4 regions of the Streptomyces sp. NPDC056738 genome follow, and region 1 is predicted to be linked to each of the others. Evidence: riboswitches for the same ligand, from Rfam matches in the RefSeq annotation. Region 1 holds a riboswitch; each other region holds the start of a gene.
What was found. A riboswitch is a leader RNA that binds a small molecule or an ion and turns the genes downstream of it on or off. The one in region 1 is predicted to bind S-adenosylmethionine.
Positions count from the first base shown of each region.

Region 2: another riboswitch for S-adenosylmethionine. It lies ahead of ACFRIC_RS01450 (putative leader peptide); the one in region 1 lies ahead of ACFRIC_RS02975 (putative leader peptide).
Region 3: another riboswitch for S-adenosylmethionine. It lies ahead of thrC (threonine synthase); the one in region 1 lies ahead of ACFRIC_RS02975 (putative leader peptide).
Region 4: another riboswitch for S-adenosylmethionine. It lies ahead of ACFRIC_RS21945 (ABC transporter substrate-binding protein); the one in region 1 lies ahead of ACFRIC_RS02975 (putative leader peptide).

Region 1 covers NZ_JBHTZF010000001.1:723,112-727,554, forward strand. The annotation lists gene ACFRIC_RS02965 (amino acid ABC transporter permease) at 1-894, opposite strand, end outside; gene ACFRIC_RS02970 (hypothetical protein) at 1,313-1,447, opposite strand; SAM riboswitch class IV at 1,605-1,750, shown strand; gene ACFRIC_RS02975 (putative leader peptide) at 1,787-1,852, shown strand; gene ACFRIC_RS02980 (glutathione S-transferase C-terminal domain-containing protein) at 1,965-2,756, shown strand; gene ACFRIC_RS02985 (hypothetical protein) at 2,909-3,199, opposite strand; gene ACFRIC_RS02990 (acyltransferase family protein) at 3,440-4,443, shown strand, end outside.
Region 2 covers NZ_JBHTZF010000001.1:371,969-376,411, reverse strand. The annotation lists gene ACFRIC_RS01460 (ABC transporter permease) at 1-528, opposite strand, end outside; gene ACFRIC_RS01455 (ABC transporter substrate-binding protein) at 532-2,085, opposite strand; gene ACFRIC_RS01450 (putative leader peptide) at 2,521-2,637, opposite strand; SAM riboswitch class IV at 2,672-2,785, opposite strand; gene ACFRIC_RS01445 (DUF1684 domain-containing protein) at 2,880-3,704, opposite strand; gene ACFRIC_RS01440 (LLM class F420-dependent oxidoreductase) at 3,941-4,443, opposite strand, start outside.
Region 3 covers NZ_JBHTZF010000013.1:204,085-208,527, reverse strand. The annotation lists gene ACFRIC_RS31115 (cold-shock protein) at 293-496, opposite strand; gene ACFRIC_RS31110 (MoaD/ThiS family protein) at 938-1,213, opposite strand; gene thrC (threonine synthase) at 1,210-2,508, opposite strand; SAM riboswitch class I at 2,526-2,682, opposite strand; gene ACFRIC_RS31100 (glucosyl-3-phosphoglycerate synthase) at 2,888-3,832, shown strand; gene ACFRIC_RS31095 (trehalose-6-phosphate synthase) at 3,911-4,443, shown strand, end outside.
Region 4 covers NZ_JBHTZF010000008.1:74,644-79,086, reverse strand. The annotation lists gene ACFRIC_RS21960 (cupin domain-containing protein) at 14-466, shown strand; gene ACFRIC_RS21955 (nucleoside deaminase) at 542-1,021, opposite strand; gene ACFRIC_RS21950 (LLM class flavin-dependent oxidoreductase) at 1,151-1,987, opposite strand; SAM riboswitch class IV at 2,237-2,346, shown strand; gene ACFRIC_RS21945 (ABC transporter substrate-binding protein) at 2,568-4,202, shown strand; gene ACFRIC_RS21940 (ABC transporter permease) at 4,199-4,443, shown strand, end outside.

The sequences.
Region 1 (4,443 bases):
CTCGACGTAGAACTGGATGACGGACACCACGCTGGTGAGGATCAGGTACCAGGCGGTGGCGACGAGGAGCAGCGGCACGATGTCGCCGGGGTAGGTGCTGCCCATGCTCTGCACGGAGCCGAAGAGGTCCAGCAGGGACACGTAGAAGACCAGCGAGGTGCCCTTGATCAGGCCGATCAACTGGTTGACGTAGTTGGGGGTGATGGAGCGCAGCGCCTGCGGAAAGACGATCTTCGCGAACTGGTACCGCCTCGGCAGACCGAGTGCCGACGCGGCCTCGTGCTGGCCCTGGTCGACGGAGAGGATGCCGCCGCGGACCACCTCGGAGGCGTACGCGGCCTCGTTCAGGCTCAGTCCGACGACGGCGACGGCCATGTCGGTCGCCAGCCGGGACTCGTCGAAGGTGAAGAAGGCCGGCCCGAACGGCACTCCGACGCTCACCGTCTGGTACAGCGCGCTGAAGTTGTAGAGGAAGAGCAGGACCACGATCAGCGGCACCGACCGGAACAGCCAGGTGTAGACCCAGCTCACCGCGCGCAGCACCGGGCTCCGGGAGAGCCTGGCCAGGGCCAGCAGGACGCCGCCGAGCAACCCCAAAAGCGCACTGTAGAAGGCGACTTCGAGGGTGATGAGCAGGCCGTCGAGAATGGTCGGGCGCAGGAACCAGTACTGGAAGCGATCCCACTGGTAGAAGGGGTTGGTCACCAGTCCGTGGGCGATCTGGGCGACGAGCACGAGCACGACGGCCGTGACGATCCAGCGGCCGGGCCGCCGGAGCGGAAGGACCCGCTGGGCCGCCGGACGGTCGGACGCGCCGGGGAGGTCGAGACGGGGGACCGCCTCGGCGGGCGGCGCCGATCCCAAGGACACGGCGGCGCCGGGTGGTTGACTCATGGAGGACTCCAGCGGATTCGGACACCCCGGACCACGGAGCGGCGGCGCACCGCCGAGCGGGACGGCTCGGTACACGGCGATGCGCGCGGCCCACGTGGGACGAGGGCTGGACGGGGAAGGGGCGTTTTCACGACAGCGGTGGTCGCCGAAGGCTCGATGGAGCGGATCGGCGCGTGGCCGTCGAGGACCTGACGGAATCTCAGCTCGTGGCCGTCGAAGGCCGGCGAATCCTCAGCTCGTGGCCGTCGAGGACCCGACGGAACCCCTCAGCTCGTGAGCGCCGAAGACCCGGAGGACCGCCCGGTCCGTGATCGCGGGGGATTCGGACGGGCCGTCGTTTCCCGATCGCCGAAGACATGAGCGCCGAGGGCTCGAAGGAGCCGTGCGCGAGGGGCCGTCGAGACCCCGGAGGGGGCCGTTAGCCTCGGCTGAGGGACAGACACATGCCCGTACACAGGGCGCTGTTGACACGCAGCAGGTCCACGGCACGGTCGGCGCAGAGCACGTTGCGGCCGAGGCGCCGCCATGCGGCCGTCCCGTCAGCTCCGTGCATCGTCGTCACCATTTCTTCTCCGGCCGAAAAGGCATCCTGTGGTGCGCCGCAGGTTAGGCCCGGCCCGAAAACAATGTCAATGCGGGTGACCACCAGGTGAGACCGTGCGTACGGCCTTCTTGACGCCGCAACAGGGCGCACCGAGACTGGCATGGACGGTCACGATTGTCAGCGCCCACGGAACGGGTACACCCCGCTCCAGTGGTCATCGGCCCCGGCCCGCTGACAGGCAACCCTTCCACCGCGACGGGGTGCCCCGGGTGACGACCGGGTCCCGCCGGTGCGGCGGGGCAAGCGTGGTCTCGCGTCTCGCGAGCCCTGAACCGGGAACGGTGGGAATTGCCCAAGAGCGGTTTGACGAGGCGCCTGCACATCGACCTCCTGCGCGTCTCCAGCGCTTACTGATCGCGGCCGGTCCGTTCGATCCGGACCGGTGCGACAAGCGCAGTCAATCCGCATCAAGCTGCCCGCGCGCCCACAAAGCGGCGGTGGCTTCCGTCTTCCCCCAGGGAGAGTCATGCCCGAGACAGCTTCGCGCACGTCCAGCACTGCCAACTCACGCCCCTGTGACCAGATTTCGCTCCCCTCGGCCCTTCGGCTCAAGCCGGCGGCGACGCCGGCCGCGCTCCCCCACCGTGTCGACAGCCGCATCGGTGTGGGCCTCGCCGGGGGCTTCTACCCGGCTCCGCACCGCTACGAGCTGTATCTGTCGCGGAGTTGTCCGTTCTCGCTGCGCATCGCCATCACGCTCGGGCTGCTCGGCCTGCGGGACTCGGTCGCCACCACACTCCTGGCCGACCCCGCGCGGACACCCGAGGCCTTCGCGTCGCTGCGCCGTGCCTACGAGGCCACCGAGCACCACTTCGACGGGCCGCTCACGGCGCCCGCGCTGTGCGACCGGTGGAGCGGACGCATCGTCAGCAACCACCCGCCCGCCATCCTCCGCGATCTCGCCGGGCTGCTCTCCGGTCACACCACGACATGCCCGTCCACGCTCCGCCCTCCGTCGCTGGCCGCCGACATCGAGGCGCTCCGGGATCTGCTGGACCGCGACGTCACCCCGTCCGCCGAACCTGCGGGGCTCGCGGCGGCCCTGGACCTGCTGGACTGCCAACTCGCGGGTCGTACCTACGTGTTGGGCGACACCCTCACCGCGGCGGACGTGGACGCGTGGACGGCGCTCACCGGTCTCGGCCGGTCCCGCGCCCTCGGCGCCCGCCCCCGGCTCCTGGACTACGTACGCCGTCTCGGCGATCACCCGGCCTTCCGGCACGCGCAGGACGTGGTGCCACTGACGGCAGGGGTCTGACGCTTCCGACGGAAGCCTGGGTGCCGGGCAGGTGGGTGGCTCCTCGCGATCGGCGATCGCCGATCCGCGCCCATCGGCCCGGCGTCCGCACCGGTCACGCGCGCGAGCCACGACCGGCACCGGTCAAGGGCGCGAAGCCACGTCGGCACCGGTCACTCGCGCGGAACCAGCAGGATGCTGACGCCGTTCACGGTCGAGGTCCACCGCCGGCCCTGATCCAGTACCTCGCGCCCCGGACCGAGGATCCGGTCCTGGAGCACCAGCGCCGACGCGCGAAGTTCCTCCCACGGCTCAGGCGTCTCGAAGGCACGCCGGGACCGCTCCACGGAGCCGACCAGAGAACGGCAGGCCGCTTCCACGTCGGGGACGTTCTGGCCCGCCGATCCGACGCCTTCGAGCGACCACGTCATCCACAGGTGGCCCATGGCATCACTCTGTCCCATCCCCGGGAACGACGCATTCCCAGTACGCGGGGCGACCGGTGCTCCGATGCGTGACCGGCTCGCGCACAGGCACCTCCGCCGAAAATAGGCGATCCTGGCGAAAACCGTCTCCTCAGGGCGTGTCCCGTCTCGCGCCGTCAGGGGTCCGCACTTCGATGTGGACTCCACGGCCCACAGGACCCGGTCCAGGCAGGCATCTCCATGAAACACGCACCTCCCCTACTCCCGCCGCCTGCACCGGTGCCGCGTCCACCCGCGGCACCCGGATCCACCGGGTCCCCGCGGCTGGGCCGGCTGGACGCCCTGCGGGGGATCGCCGCGCTTCTCGTGGCGGTCGACCATTCCTCGTACTCCTTCATGCCGGAGTTCCGGGAGCGGGTGATGCCCGAGCTGAACATCGGCCGGTACGGGGTCATGCTGTTCTTCCTGGTGAGCGGTTACGTCATCCCCGCCTCGCTCGAGCGCCGGGGCTGCGTCAGGAGCTTCTGGATCGGGCGGGCCCACCGCGTCTACCCGCTGTGGGCCGTGGTGGTGGGCTCGGCACTGGTGCTGAACCTCCTGGGCTTCACGCGTCTCGGCGCTCGCTTCGAGGGGCGGAACCCCCTCACGGTCGCCGTCGCGCACGCCACCCTGCTCCAGGAACTGCTGGGGACGCCGAGTGTCGTCCTCGTCCTGTGGACGCTGTCGTACGAGCTGGCGTTCTACCTGCTGGTCGTCACCCTGTTCACGGTCCGGCTCCACCCGCGCTCGGGGACCGTCTCGGTCGTCCTGGGCGTGCTCGCCGCCGTGAGCGCGACGGTGGCGTTCGTGCCACCGGCGTCCGCACTGTCCTTGGCCGTCGGCACGGGGCCGCTCGTCGCGCTCGCCTCCGCGGCGCTGGTGTTCGCCGTCCTCTGCGGGAGCTCCGGCAGGTACGAACTGCGGGTGACGGGGGCCGTGGCGGGAGGTGTGCTCGCGCTGGTGCTGGTGCCCTTCAACGGCACCGTTCCGCTCTGGGAAGGCCTCGTGATCCTGGCCGTGATGTTCCTCGGCACCGCCGTCCGGCGGGCGGAGAGCGGGGAGAGCACCTGGCCGCGCGCGGCCCGCACGGCCCTCGTGGTGGTGGTCTGCGCGGCGGGGAGCGCGTACGAGCACGGCGACACCGCCACGTTCGCACGGCGCGGCTGGATCACGGCCTTCCTGCTCGCCGTGCTCACCTTCGGTGCCGCCCTCGCGCTGCGCGGCACAAGGTTTCCTCGCGCGCT
Region 2 (4,443 bases), 350 kb from region 1:
GCGCAGCCCGTCGTTGCCGAACGCGGGGAACCAGCGCAGCCGGAAGGAGAACGCCTCGACCAGCAGCAGCCCCACCCAGAACGTCGGGACGGACACCCCCAGCGGCGGCAGCGACAGCAGGAGCTGCCGCAGCCACCGCCGCGTGGTGTACGTCGCCGCCACCGCGAGGCCGCCGCCGAGCACCACCGCCAACAGCAGCGCCGTCGATGTCAGTTGGAGGGTCTGGGGCAGAGCGTCGGCCAGCGTCGAGGCGACGGGACGGCCGGTGGCCACCGAGTCGCCGAAGTCCCCCTGCACCGCCCGGCCGAGGTACTCGGCGTACTGCACGAGCACCGGCTTGTCGAAGCCGTACTCGTGCCGCAGAGCCGCGATCTGCCGGGGATCGACCTGCCCCGACTCCATCCCGGCACCGGCCATCGCCGTGACCGGGTCGCCCGGGAGGAAGTCGAGGACCAGGAACGACACGGTGTACGCCGCCCACAGCACGCCGGCCGCCTGGGCGAGCCGCTTGATCACATAGCCGCGCACGGGTCAGCCGATCCAGGTGTCGTGCAACTGGATCCGGCTGGAGGCGTCGAAGGCGAGACCGTGCACCTTCGTGGACACGCCGAGCTGCGTCTGCAGCTCCACCACCGGCACGTTGTAGGCGTCCCGCACGATCGACCGCTGTGCCTGGGCCACCAGTCGACCGCGCTCGGTCGGGTCGGTGGTCGCGGCCTGGGCGGAGAGTGTCGTGTCCAGACCGCTCGCCGGCACACGGTAGAAGTTGGCCAGCTGCGTGGAGAAGGAACTGCGCAGGATGTCGGGGTCGGCGCGGGTGATGTTGCCCCAGATCGCTTCGTACGAGCCCGCCTGCTGGATCGGCGTGAGCTGGGGGAGCTGGAGCTGCTTGAGGGTCACCTGAACCCCGACGGCCTTCAGTTGCTGTTGCACCAGCTCCAACGCGGGCTGGTTCGTCGCCGCGTTGGGAACCCAGTCGATGGTCAGGCTCAGCTTCTTGCCGTCCTTGACGCGGGTGCCGTCGGCGCCCGCCTTCCAACCGGCTTGGTCCAGCAGGGACTTCGCCTTGGCCGTGTCGAGGGTCAGCTCGGAGGCGAGGCTGGTGTAGTCCGGTGTGGTGTGCGCGAGGACACTGGTGGCCGGCCGGGTACCGGTGGGGAAGACGGTGTCGGCGATCTGCTTCCGGTCGATGGCGGCCAGGATGGCCCGGCGGACCCTGGCGTCCTTCAGGCCCGGCCGCGCGTTGTTGAAGCCGAGTCCGAAGGTGATCCCGGGATTGGCCCGGCGCTGGAAGGCGACCTGACCGCCCTTGAGTGCCGCTTCGTCGGCCCTGCCCACGCTGCCTATCGCGTCCACCTGTCCGGAGCGCAGACTGCCGGCCCGTACGCCCGCCTCCGGCACGACCTTGAACACCAGCTTGTCCAGGTAGGCCTCGCCCTTCTTGCCCCACCGGGAGGAACCCCAGGCGTAGCCGGGGCGTTTGGCCAGCGTGACCGACTGGTTCTGCACATAGCGCTTCAGCACGAAGGGCCCGGAACCGACCACCCCGTCACTGCACTTCTGCTGAGGTGACCGCTTCACGCTCGCGGACGACTCGATCCCCAGCGAGTGGGTCGAAGTCGCCTGCAGGAACTGGGCGTTGGGCTGCTGGAAGGTCACCTTGACCGTGAGCGGGTCCACCACCGTGGTGCTCTTCGCGCCGCTCAGGTACCCCTCGGCGAGGGTTCCCAGGACGCCGAGTCTCGGCACCGCGTCGAAGTTGTCCTTGACCACCTGGGCGGTCAGGGGGGACCCGTCGCTGAAGGTGACACCCGAGCGCAGGTGGAAGGTGAAGGCGGTCGCGTCGGCGCTGATGTCCCAGCTCTTCGCCAGCCACGGCACGATCTTGCCGGTCTTGGGGTCCTGGTCCGTCAGGGAGTCGACGATCTGGCGCACCGAGTAGATCGTGTCGTTGCTGCCGACCTGCTGGGGATCCACGCAACCGGCGTCCGAACCCACGGCGAAGGTCAGCGTCCCGCCGGAACGCGGTTTGCCGCTCCCGGTTGCGGAGCCGTCGGTGCCCGAGCCGCAGGCGGCCAGCAGCACACTGGTGGTGAGAAGGGCGGTGAGCCTTGCCCATCGGGGAGAACGGGTGGACCGGGGAGATCGGGGAGATGTGAATTCCGGACGTGCTCTCACGGAGGAGTCTCCTCTTGGTGTCGCCGGGCACGGGGCGTCGTACGAGGCACGACCGCGCACGGGAACGCGGGCCCGTCGGCGCGATGCCGGTGACGGGCGATGACCTGCGGACAGGGGCCGGGCGGAAAGCGGAAAGCGGAAGCGGATTGGAGAGATCAGAGAGATCGGGGGAAGGGGGCGCCGGGTGCGGACGCGTGCCGTGACGGCTGGTCACGGATGCCGGCTGTCGGCAGGCCTCATGGGCGTCGACAGCCCGCGCATCTCATCGACGTCGACGCGGGTGGGCCTCACCGAGGTGCACCGCCGAAGGGAGGCGCCGGCGCCCGGCTGCGGAAGGGGCCGTCAGGCCTGACAGAAGCAGCTCGTCGAGCGCTTCAGGTCGATGTGACGTCGGCGCGCCAGCCGGGAGAACACCACGGCGACGGCGAAGGAGGCGTCGGAGCCACCACCGTGCCGCATAAGGTTCCTCCACAGGTCCGGCCCCGGTCGTGGGGCCACGCGCTTGCGGTGATCGTCGCTGATACCGCCGGGCTTTCACCTGGAGCACCCCACCGCGCGGGAGGGTTGCCGGTCAGCGAGCCAGGGCTTGACGCTGACACTCAATGCCGTTCGTGATCGTACGGAGCGGTTCTCTTCTACGTCAATGGCGGCACCGGACTCCGGCGGAGCGAACCGCCCGAGTCCGGTGGAGCGAGCCAGGTTCAGGCACCGCCGCGTTCGCGCGGGATCTTCTGACCCGCCTCGACGGACACCGGCAGCCGGTTCTCCGCCGGGGGCAGCGGGCAGGTGGCCAGGTCGGTGTAGGCGCACGGCAGGTTCGTGGCGCGGTTGAAGTCGAGGACGACCGTCCCGTCGGAGTCGGGCGCCTCGACGGACAGGCTCCGGTTGGCGGCGTAGGTCGTGACCCCGGAGGTCGCGTCGGTGAAGAGAACCGACAGCCCGCCCGGGACATGACCGGGGAACGCCGTCAGCGACAGAGGACGTCCGTCCAGTTCGAACTCGATCCTGCCCGGGGCGTCGTACACGTGCTCCAAGCCCTCGACCGCGGCGCCCACGGTGGTGGGACGCGGCTCGTCGAAGGGGACGTAACGGCCCGTCACGGCCCAGCGCGGGTCGGGGGCGTAGGCGGGCGTTCCGGTGAAGGACTTGAGCAGCGGTGCGTCCGGGTGCCGGGGGCGCACGATGTCGTGACCGCCCCGCTTGGCGACCTCGATGACGGCGTCCTTCCAGACCGCCTCGACACCACCGCGTTCGGGCAGCACGCCGAAGTGGTGCTCACCATGTACCGGTGTCCCGTCGACGACGAGTTCCTCACCGTCGTCGAGGGTGACGACGACCCCGTCGGGGCCGGTGTGCCATGCGCCGGGCGCGTCGGGGAAGCGCTGCGGGCGGTCGTCGAGCCAGTGGAGGCCGGTGATCGCCAGGAAGCCGTGGGGGGCGGCGAGCCGGGCCTCCTGTCCGCGGTACCAGTCCAGCCACTGCTCGGTGAAGGCGTGCAGGTCTGTGGTGGTCGCCTCGCTGGTCATGAACTCTCCTTCGGTACAAGCCGCGTGAGGGTGGCCCTCGTGCGGGGGTGCGGGGTTCTTTGTCGCGGTCGCGGTCGCGGTCGCGGTCGCGGTCGCGGTCGGTGAGTCGGTGAGTCGGTGAGTCGGGGAATCGTCGCTTCGGTAAGCGGGTCGGTAGGTCGGCCGTTGAGGGTCGGCCAAAGGCGGGTCGGTGGAGTCGGGGGCCCGTGGACCGGTGGGTCGGTGAGGCGCTGGGCTCAGGCCGCGAGTTCGCCGAGGAGCGCCCAGGTTCGGCGCCGGTCCGCCGCTCCCGCGATCTCGGTGCCCGAGAACACGACCTCGGTGGCACCCGCGTCGCGGTAACGCCGTACCTCGGCCTCGACCGTCTTCTCGTCGCCGATCACGGCCAGGTCCGCGGCTCGGCGACCGCCGGACAGTTCGATGACCCGGGCGTAGGACGGGATCTGTTCGTAGAACGAGAGGGTCTCGGTGGCCTTGGCCCGTACCGCGTCCACGTCGTCCGTGACCACGCCGGGCACCAGCGCCACGATCCGGGGCGCGGGCCGTCCGGCGGCCTCGGCCGCGGCGGTGAGCGCGGGCACGATGTGCTCCGCGAGGGCGCGAGGTCCCGCGAGGTAGGGCAGGATCCCGTCCGCAAGCTCACCGCTGACCCGCAGCGCCTGCGGGCCCATGGCGGCGACCAGCAGCGGAACGCCCGACTCGGCGCCCGGTACGCGAGCGGACAGGGGAGTCGTGGCGG
Region 3 (4,443 bases), on a different contig from region 1:
GCCCTGTGGTTCCTTGCCCCACAGGCCCGCGAGCCTCGCCGGCCCGATCCAAGTTCTGTCACTCTCACTCGGAGAGTGCTAACGCCAATGATTAGCACTCGACCCCGTCGAGTGCAAGGTGCGCTCGCGAAGCGAGCTCGTCGAGGGGTGGCGGTCGGGCGACGGGCGGGAGCAAGGTGCGCTCGCGAAGCGAGCCCCCTGGAAGCCCCCTGGACACGCACGAGGGGCCCGCATCCCTGGTGGGATGCGGGCCCCTCGTGCGTGAGTTGAGTCGGTGGTCGTTCGCGCCCGATCAGACGGCGAGTTTGACCATGTCCGCCTGCGGACCCTTCTGGCCCTGCGAGATCTCGAACTCCACTCGCTGACCCTCTTCAAGGGTGCGGTAGCCGTCCATCTGAATCGCGCTGTAGTGCACGAAGACGTCCGCACCACCGTCGACCGCGATGAAGCCGTACCCCTTCTCCGCGTTGAACCACTTGACGGTGCCCTGAGCCATGCCTAACTCCCCTATTACTGGCCCTTGCACAGATCCACACTTCGCGGATCCGGGTCAGACCTCACCCCCCAACGGTTGGGGGTGTGCGCCGGAACGCGTCGACCGCGGCTGAATGTATCTGTCCAACTGCCCTCTGCAACAGGTCAATCGGACGAGAATTCTGGGCATGGCCGATCAATGATATGTGGAGAATGCGCAAGGATTCAGGGCAAGTCGGGCCCCGCAAATGCCATAAAATGCCCAAAAAGGTGAGTCACTTTGGCTACTTCTTGTCGCCCGAAGAACGGTCACTCATATGCGTCCGGCATGAAACCAACATCCAAATCGGAGCGACTTCCCCAACTCTAGCGCGTTCAACCCAACAGAATTGCCCCCTCCGTTTGTCTCACGGAGGGGGCAATTATGTGAACGCGCTGTGTTCGGCATTACCGAGGGTAACGATCAGCCTCCGGCGACGGCCGGAATGATCGAAACGCCGACACCGTCCGGAGTCGCCGTCTCCAGTCCCTGCTCGAAGCGCACGTCGTCGTCGTTGACGTACACGTTCACGAAGCGACGCAGCTTGCCCTGGTCGTCCAGGACGCGCGCGGCGATGCCCGTGTGGTTCTTCTCCAGGTCGCTGATGACCTCGGCGAGGGTCGCGCCCTCGGCCGTCACCTCGGCGGCACCACCGGTGTAGGTGCGCAGGATGGTGGGGATGCGGACGTTGACGCTCATGATGCGAGGCCAGCCTCTCGGAAGGAGTCGAGGTTCGGGCGGATGGTCGCGGTCAGCCCGGTGTCGGAGGCCACCGCGTCCAGGGTCTTGAGGCCGTCGCCGGTGTTCAGCACGACCGTGGTGAGGGCCGGGTCGAGGAGACCGTTCTCGATGAGCTTGCGGGTGACACCGACGGTCACACCGCCGGCCGTCTCCGCGAAGATGCCCTCGGTGCGCGCGAGCAGCTTGATCGCGTCGACGATCTGCTCGTCGTTCACGTCCTCCACCGCGCCGCCGGTGCGCCGGGCGATGTCGAGCACGTACGGGCCGTCCGCCGGGTTGCCGATGGCGAGCGACTTGGCGATGGTGTCCGGCTTCTGCGGCCGTACGACGTCGTGACCGGCCTTGTAGGCCACGGACACCGGGGAGCAGCCCTCGGCCTGGGCGCCGAAGATCTTGTACGGCTTGTCCTCGACGAGTCCGAGCTTGATCAGCTCCTGGAGCCCCTTGTCGATCTTCGTGAGCTGGGAGCCGGAGGCGATGGGCACGACGAGCTGGTCGGGGAGCTTCCAGCCGAGCTGCTCGCAGATCTCGTACGCCAGGGTCTTGGAGCCCTCGGCGTAGTAGGGCCGCAGGTTGACGTTGACGAAGCCCCAGCCCTCGCCGGCCGGGTCGCCGATCAGCTCGGAGCAGAAACGGTTCACGTCGTCGTAGTTGCCCTGGATGCCGACGAGCTCGCCGCCGTAGACCGCGGCCATGACGACCTTGCCCTGCTCCAGGTCGTGCGGGATGAACACGCAGGAACGGAAGCCGGCGCGGGCCGCCGCGGCGCCCACCGCCCCGGCGAGGTTGCCGGTGGAGGAGCAGGAGAGGGTGGTGAAGCCGAAGACGCGGGCCGCTTCGATGGCCTGGGCGACGACGCGGTCCTTGAAGGAGTGCGTCGGGTTGCCGGAGTCGTCCTTGACGAAGAGCTTCCCGGCGTCGACGCCGAGCTCGCGGGCCAGGTTGTCGGCCTGGACGAGCTTGGTCCAGCCGGGGTTGATGTTCGGCTTGTCCGCCACGTCCGCGGGGACGGGCAGGAGCGGCGCGTAGCGCCAGATGTTCGCGGGTCCCGCTTCGATGCGCTTGCGGAGCTCTTCGGTGTCGTAGGCCGAGAAGTCGTAGGCGATCTCCAGCGGGCCGAAACACTCCTCGCAGGCGAAGACCGGGCCGAGCAGGACGCGGTGTCCGCACTCGCGGCAGGAAAGCGCCGCGGCCGGGCCGAGGTCTACCGCGTCGGCGGAGTTCGTGGTGCTTGCAACTGTCTGCGCAGCCATGGAGGCGAGGCCCTTTCTCCTCATCTTCCTCACGGCGCACTTCGCCGTGAGACGGATTTGGCACCTTCCCTAGCCGGGAGCCTCGCGACGCGATCGACATCGATCGGTACGAGACCGGCTGGAGGGTTGCCGGGGCTTCATCGGGCCGTATCCCTCTGCCCCTCTGGATGAGCGGTATTTGATTGTTGAACTGTTGAACACGATACGCGCCGACGATCCAGGACATGCGATGGTCATGCGCGTTGTTCAAGACTGTAACCGAAGGCCAGGACAGTTGAGATAGTCGTCCGAACCGCGAGACGACGGCAATCGATCTGCCGCTGGCCGCAGCGGGCACGCCGATGAGAGCGTGTGATCAGACAGTGAGGAGCCGCAGACGGTGCTGAGAGAAGTCGAAAGCTGGCTGAGCACACGCTCCTGGTCCGCGACCGACCGCCCGCTCCACAGGATCATGGCAGCCAAGCGTGTCACCGGATCGACGGTGAGTGTCGTGCTGCCCGCGCTCAACGAGGAGGAGACGGTCGGCGAGATCGTCGCGATCATCCGCCACGATCTGATGCAGCAGGTGCCCCTCGTCGACGAGATCGTCGTCGTCGACTCCGGTTCGAGCGACCGCACCGCCGCGGTCGCCGCCGCCGCGGGCGCGCGCGTCGTGCACCGCGACGACATCCTCCCGCGGATCCCGGCCGTGCCCGGCAAGGGCGAGGTGCTGTGGCGGTCGCTGCTCGTGACGAGCGGGGACATCGTCTGCTTCGTCGACGCGGACCTCAAGGAGTTCTCGTCCGACTTCGTCTCCGGGATCGTGGGCCCGCTGCTCACCGAACCCGGCGTCGACCTGGTCAAGGCCATGTACGACCGCCCGATGGCCGGCGGCGGCGGGCAGGGCGGCCGGGTCACCGAGCTGATGGCCCGCCCGCTCCTGAACATGCACTGGCCGCAGCTCGCGGGCTTCGTCCAGCCGCTCGGCGGCGAGTACGCGGCCCGCCGCTCGCTGCTCGAACAGCTCCCCTTCCCCGTCGGCTACGGCGTCGAGCTGGGCATGCTCGTCGACGCCCTGCACCTGGTGGGCCTGGACGCCCTCGCCCAGGTCGACGTCGGAGTGCGCAAGCACCGCCACCAGGACGGGCAGGCGCTCGGCCGCATGGCCGCCGCGATCTACCGCGCCGCGCAGCTCCGGCTGGCGCGCGGACACCTGATCCGTCCCTCCCTCACCCAGTTCGAGCGCGACCGCGACGGTTTCCGGCCGCGCACGTACTCCGTGGACACGGAGGAAAGGCCGCCGATGAGCGAAATCTCCGAGTACCAGACGCGCAGAGCCGCGTAGTCCGGCGCCGACGGCCGCCGATCGCATACGGCCGAAGGGCGCGTTTGAGCGTTTCGAGACGGGGCTAGGTTTCGAGGCATGGCTTCAACGCACGGTGCCCACAGGATTCTGGTCGCCTCCAACCGCGGCCCGGTCACCTACGAGGTACGGGAGGACGACTCGCTGCACGCCAGACGTGGCGGCGGCGGCCTCGTCTCCGGACTCTCGGCGATCGGGCCGGACGCGGGCGCCCTCTGGGTCTGCTCCGCCCTCGGGGACGGCGACCGGGAGGCCGTGCGGCGCGGAGTCCACGAGGACGGCGTACGGATGCTGGCCATCGACGCCGACACGCACGCCGACGCCTACAACGGCGTCGCCAACTCCGTGCTGTGGTTCGTGCACCACCTGCTCTACCAGACCCCGCTGGAGCCGGTCTTCGACGCGGAGTTCCGGCGCCAGTGGGAGTCGTACCGGGCCTACAACCGCGCCTTCGCCGAGGCGCTGGCCGAGGAGGCGGCCGAGGGCGCGGCCGTGCTGGTCCAGGACTACCACCTGTGCCTGGTGCCCGGGATGCTCCGCGAACTGCGCCCCGACCTGCGTATCGGTCACTTCTCCCACACCCCGTGGGCGCC
Region 4 (4,443 bases), on a different contig from region 1:
TCCAAGGAGAGAAATGTCTGTTCCGCTGTATGTTCCGCCGGGCGGGGGAGAGTTCGTCGACATCCGGGACACGAAAAGGACGTATCTGAAGCTCACCACACCCGATTCCGACGGGGAGTTCGGATTCTTCGAGCATCACATGGCTCCCGAGGCCAGTGGAGCCAGTCCGCATGTGCACAAGAAGTCCACGGAGATGTTCTACGTGGTGCGCGGTGAGATCGAGTTCACCATCGGCGACCGGAAAGTGGTGGGTGAGCCCGGCGCGTTCGCCTACATACCCAAGGGTGAGCCGCACGGTTTCACGAACCGGGGCAAGGAGGATGCCACCCTGCTGATCATGTTCTATCCGATCTACGACCGCGAGGACTACTTCCGCGGTCTGGGACGTCTCACGGCCGACGGGCGCAACCCGAGCCTGGAGGAATTGCAGGAACACATGGCGAAGTACGACCAGTTCATGGTCTGATCCGCCTGATCGTCCACACGGGAACGGGCCCGGCGGCGCGTCACGCCGCCGGGCCCGGTTCGCTCCTTCGCGCCGTCAGCCCGCCGCGTCGAGGCCGGCCCGGAAGCGCAGATGCAACTCCTTGACCTGCTGTGCCAGTTCGGGGACCGGTCCGGCGGTCTCCACGCCGGGTACGACGTCCCGGACGGACAACGGGCTCAGGGGCGAGGTGATGGGCACGCCCCACTCGGCCTTCCAGTCCCGGGCCTGCTGGGACGAGCTCGCGTACACGATGCGGCCCAGTCCGACCCAGCCGTGCGCGGCCGCGCACATCGGGCAGTGCTCTCCCGAGGTGTAGACGGTCGCCGCGGCCCGCTCCTCGGGGTTCAGGTTGGCCGCGGCCCAGCGGGCGAGTTCGAACTCCGGGTGCCGGGTCGGGTCCCCCGTGCTGGACTCGCGGTTGCGGTCCTCGGCCAGGACCTTGCCGTCCGCGTCGGCCAGCAGGGAGCCGAACGGCCAGTCGCCGGCGCCGACCGCCTCGGCCGCCAGCTCCAGACAGCGGCGGAGATGGACCAGGTCGGCCGCGCTGACGGCGGAGGACCGGGCGCCGGCACCGTCGGGGTTGTCGCTGTGGTCAGGGTCGTGCGTGGTGGGGGCCACCGTGGCTCCGTCTCTGTGGGGCTTGGGCGTGGAGGGTGCGGTGCGCTATGCCAGGTTCGCGGCCACGGTGGCCAGCGCCTGCCATGCCACCTCGGGCCTGAGGGTCTCGTCCGGGTCGCCGTTGTAGGGGTCGAGGACCACCGTGCCGGCACCGGCGAGGCGCAACTGCTCGATGTCGTCGAGGACCTGCTCGATGGTGCCCTCACCGGCCCGGCGGTCCGGATGGTCGACCGGCTTCGGCGTGAGCCGCAGAACGATGCGCGGGGCCAGGTCGGGCACGGGCCGGCCGAGTTCGGCCGAGATGTCCTTCAGCCGGTCCACCGCGTCGCGGAACCACGGCATGGTGAACCGGAGCGGATGCCACGGCAGGCCGTGGCGGGCCGCCCGGCGCAGTCCCGCGTCGCTGTTGCCGCCGATCCAGAGCGGAATCCGCCCGCTCCCGTAATCGGCCTCGTCGGCCCACGCCGTTCGCAGGGTCTCGAGCAATTCGTCGGTCAGCGCGCCGCGCCGCTCGAAGGGAACGCCGAGCGCCTGGAACTCCTCCCGGGCCCAGCCGACACCGACACCGAGGACCAGTCGGCCGCCGGAGAGCTGATTGAGGTTGGCCGCCATCCTGGCGACCAGCAGGGGGTGCCGGTAGGGCGCGATGAGAACCGTCGTGCCCAGCTTCACCCGGGCCGTTTGACCGGCCAGCCAGGAGAGTGTCGTAAAAGGGTCGTAGAACGGGGCGGGATACTGTTTCGCGACATCCGATGTGATGGCCACATGGTCGGAGACCATCAATAGGTCGAAGCCGAGGCCTTCCACCGTCTTGGCCCAACGGGAAAGGGTTTCCGGACCGGTGCCGGGTCCGAAATTGGGAACGTTGACGCCTATCTGCATGGCCCGAGCCTAGCAACCTGGCGCTGGTGAAGGGCAGTTGACGAGCGTGCATTTCCGGCCGCAGCCTACGCCTCCGTCCGAAGGCCCGGGCCCGTGCAATATGATTGCAATCTGACATACCGTCAGATGTCATTCGTATTGCTTGTCGGGCGGGGAACTCGCCGTTCTCTCAGGTCCGCCGGAACCTCTTCCGCCGGCGACTCGGGAAGCCCTTGACGCCGGGAGAACCGGGAATCTACGGTGAGCGCGAGCTACGAGTTCCGGTGATCAAGCCCTGGCTGGCCGGACGGCAACCCTCGACGCAGTGGGGTGCCCCAGGTGAAGGCTCGGCGGATCTTCCTGTTCTGCAAGTGCGTTCCCATCCGGCCCGAGAGCCGACGACCTTCCCGGGAGGACAGCGTGTCGACGCGCCTTGTGCTGTGCTCTCGACGCCACGTGGATCTGCTGCTGGTCTGCAGCTGCCTCTGTCACGGCTGACCCTCCCTCACCCCGCCCTCCTTCACACGACAGCGCGCGCTCGGCATGCCCCGCCTGCCGAAGCCCCTTCGTGCACCCCACCCTGCGGAAGCGGAGACCAGCCATGGCACAGCACGGCACCACCAGACCCTTCCGGTCCCTCGGCGCGATGTCCCTCGGCACGGCGCTCCTGGTCGCCTTGACCGGCTGCACGAGCAGCAAGACGTCCACCGGCTCCACGGCGGCGGCGATCACCGTCGGCACCACGGACCAGGTGACCAGCCTCGATCCCGCGGGCTCGTGGGACGCGGGCTCCGGGACCATCGAGAGCGAGGTCTACGCGACCCTGCTGAGCGTGAAGAACGGGGCCACGGAGGTCTCCCCGGACCTGGCCACCGGGATCGAACCGACCGGCCCCAAGGAGTACACGGTCACGCTGAGGAAGGGCCTGAAGTTCGCCAACGGCCACGAACTGACCTCGTCCGACGTCAAGTTCAGCTTCGACCGCAATCTGAGGATCGCCGACGAGAACGGTCCTTCGTCCCTCCTGTACGACCTCGACTCCGTCGCCGCCCCGACGCCGACCGAAGTCGTCTTCACCCTCAAGTCGGCCGACGACACGCTGTTCCCGCAGGTGCTGTCCACCGCCGCCGGCTACATCGTCGACGAACAGGTCTTCCCCGCCGGCAAGATCCTGGACGACAAGACGATCGTGGCGGCCAAGCCGTGGAACGGCCCGTACGGCGTGCGCAGTTACGACAAGAACTCGCTGGTCTCCTTCACCGCCAACAGCGCCTACGGCGGCGGTCTCGGCACACCGAAGACCAAGAACGTCCAGTTGAAGTACTACACCGACGCGAGCAATCTGAAGCTCGATGTCCAGCAGGGCACCGTCGACGCCGTCTACCGCACGCTCACCACCGCCGACCTCGACGACCTCTCCAAGAAGAAGGACATCAAGGTCCACACCGGCTCGGGCAACGGCATCCGCTACATCGTCTTCGACTTCCGGACCCAGCCCTACGGCACCAGGACCAAGAAGCCCGACAAGGCCAAGGCGCTGGCCGTACGGCAGGCCGTCGCCGACTCCGTCGACCGGACCCAACTCGCCCAGCAGGTCTACAAGAACAGCTACCAGCCGCTGTACAGCTCCGTGCCCGACGGACTCACCGGCGCCACCGCCTCCTTCAAGTCGCTCTACGGCGACAAGAAGGGCGGCCCCGACAAGGCGGCCGCCGCCGCGCGCCTCAGGGCGGCGAAGGTGACCACCCCGGTCACCCTCAGCCTCCAGTACAACAGCGACCACTACGGCTCCTCCTCGGCCGACGAGTACGCCCTGGTCAAGACCCAGCTCGAGGCCACCGGCCTGTTCAAGGTGAACCTCCAGTCCACCGAGTGGACCCAGTACGGCAAGGACCGCGTCAAGCACCTGTACCCGCTCTACCAACTGGGCTGGTACGCCGACTACCTGGACGCCGACAACTACCTCTCGCCCTTCTACTCGGCCAACAGCTGGGTCGCCAACGACTACTCCGACCCCGCCGTCCGGGAGCTGATAAAGAAGGAGGAGACGGAGACGGACGCCACCGCACGCGCCGGACTGCTCAAGCAGGCACAGGACAGGGCCGCCGCCTCGGTGCCCCTGCTGCCGCTGCTCCAAGGGTCCACCGCGATCGTCACCCGCACCGACGTCAGCGGGGTGCCCGACGAACTGAGCAGCGCGTACCAGTTCCGCTGGGCCGGGCTCGCGAAGAAGTGAGCGCCCTGACCCGGGACGTCCCCGGCGCCGCCGCTCCGGCCGGCGGCGCCGCGGGGTACGGACTCCTCCGCCATCTGGTGGTCCGCTTCCTCCTCATCGTCCCCACCGTGCTCATCCTGGTCAGCCTGGTCTTCTTCCTGATGCGCGCCACGGGGGACCCGGTCAGTGCCGCCTTCGGCGACCGCCTCACCCCGGACCAGCTCCAGGCCAAACTGCACCAGGCGGGCTACGACCGGCCGCT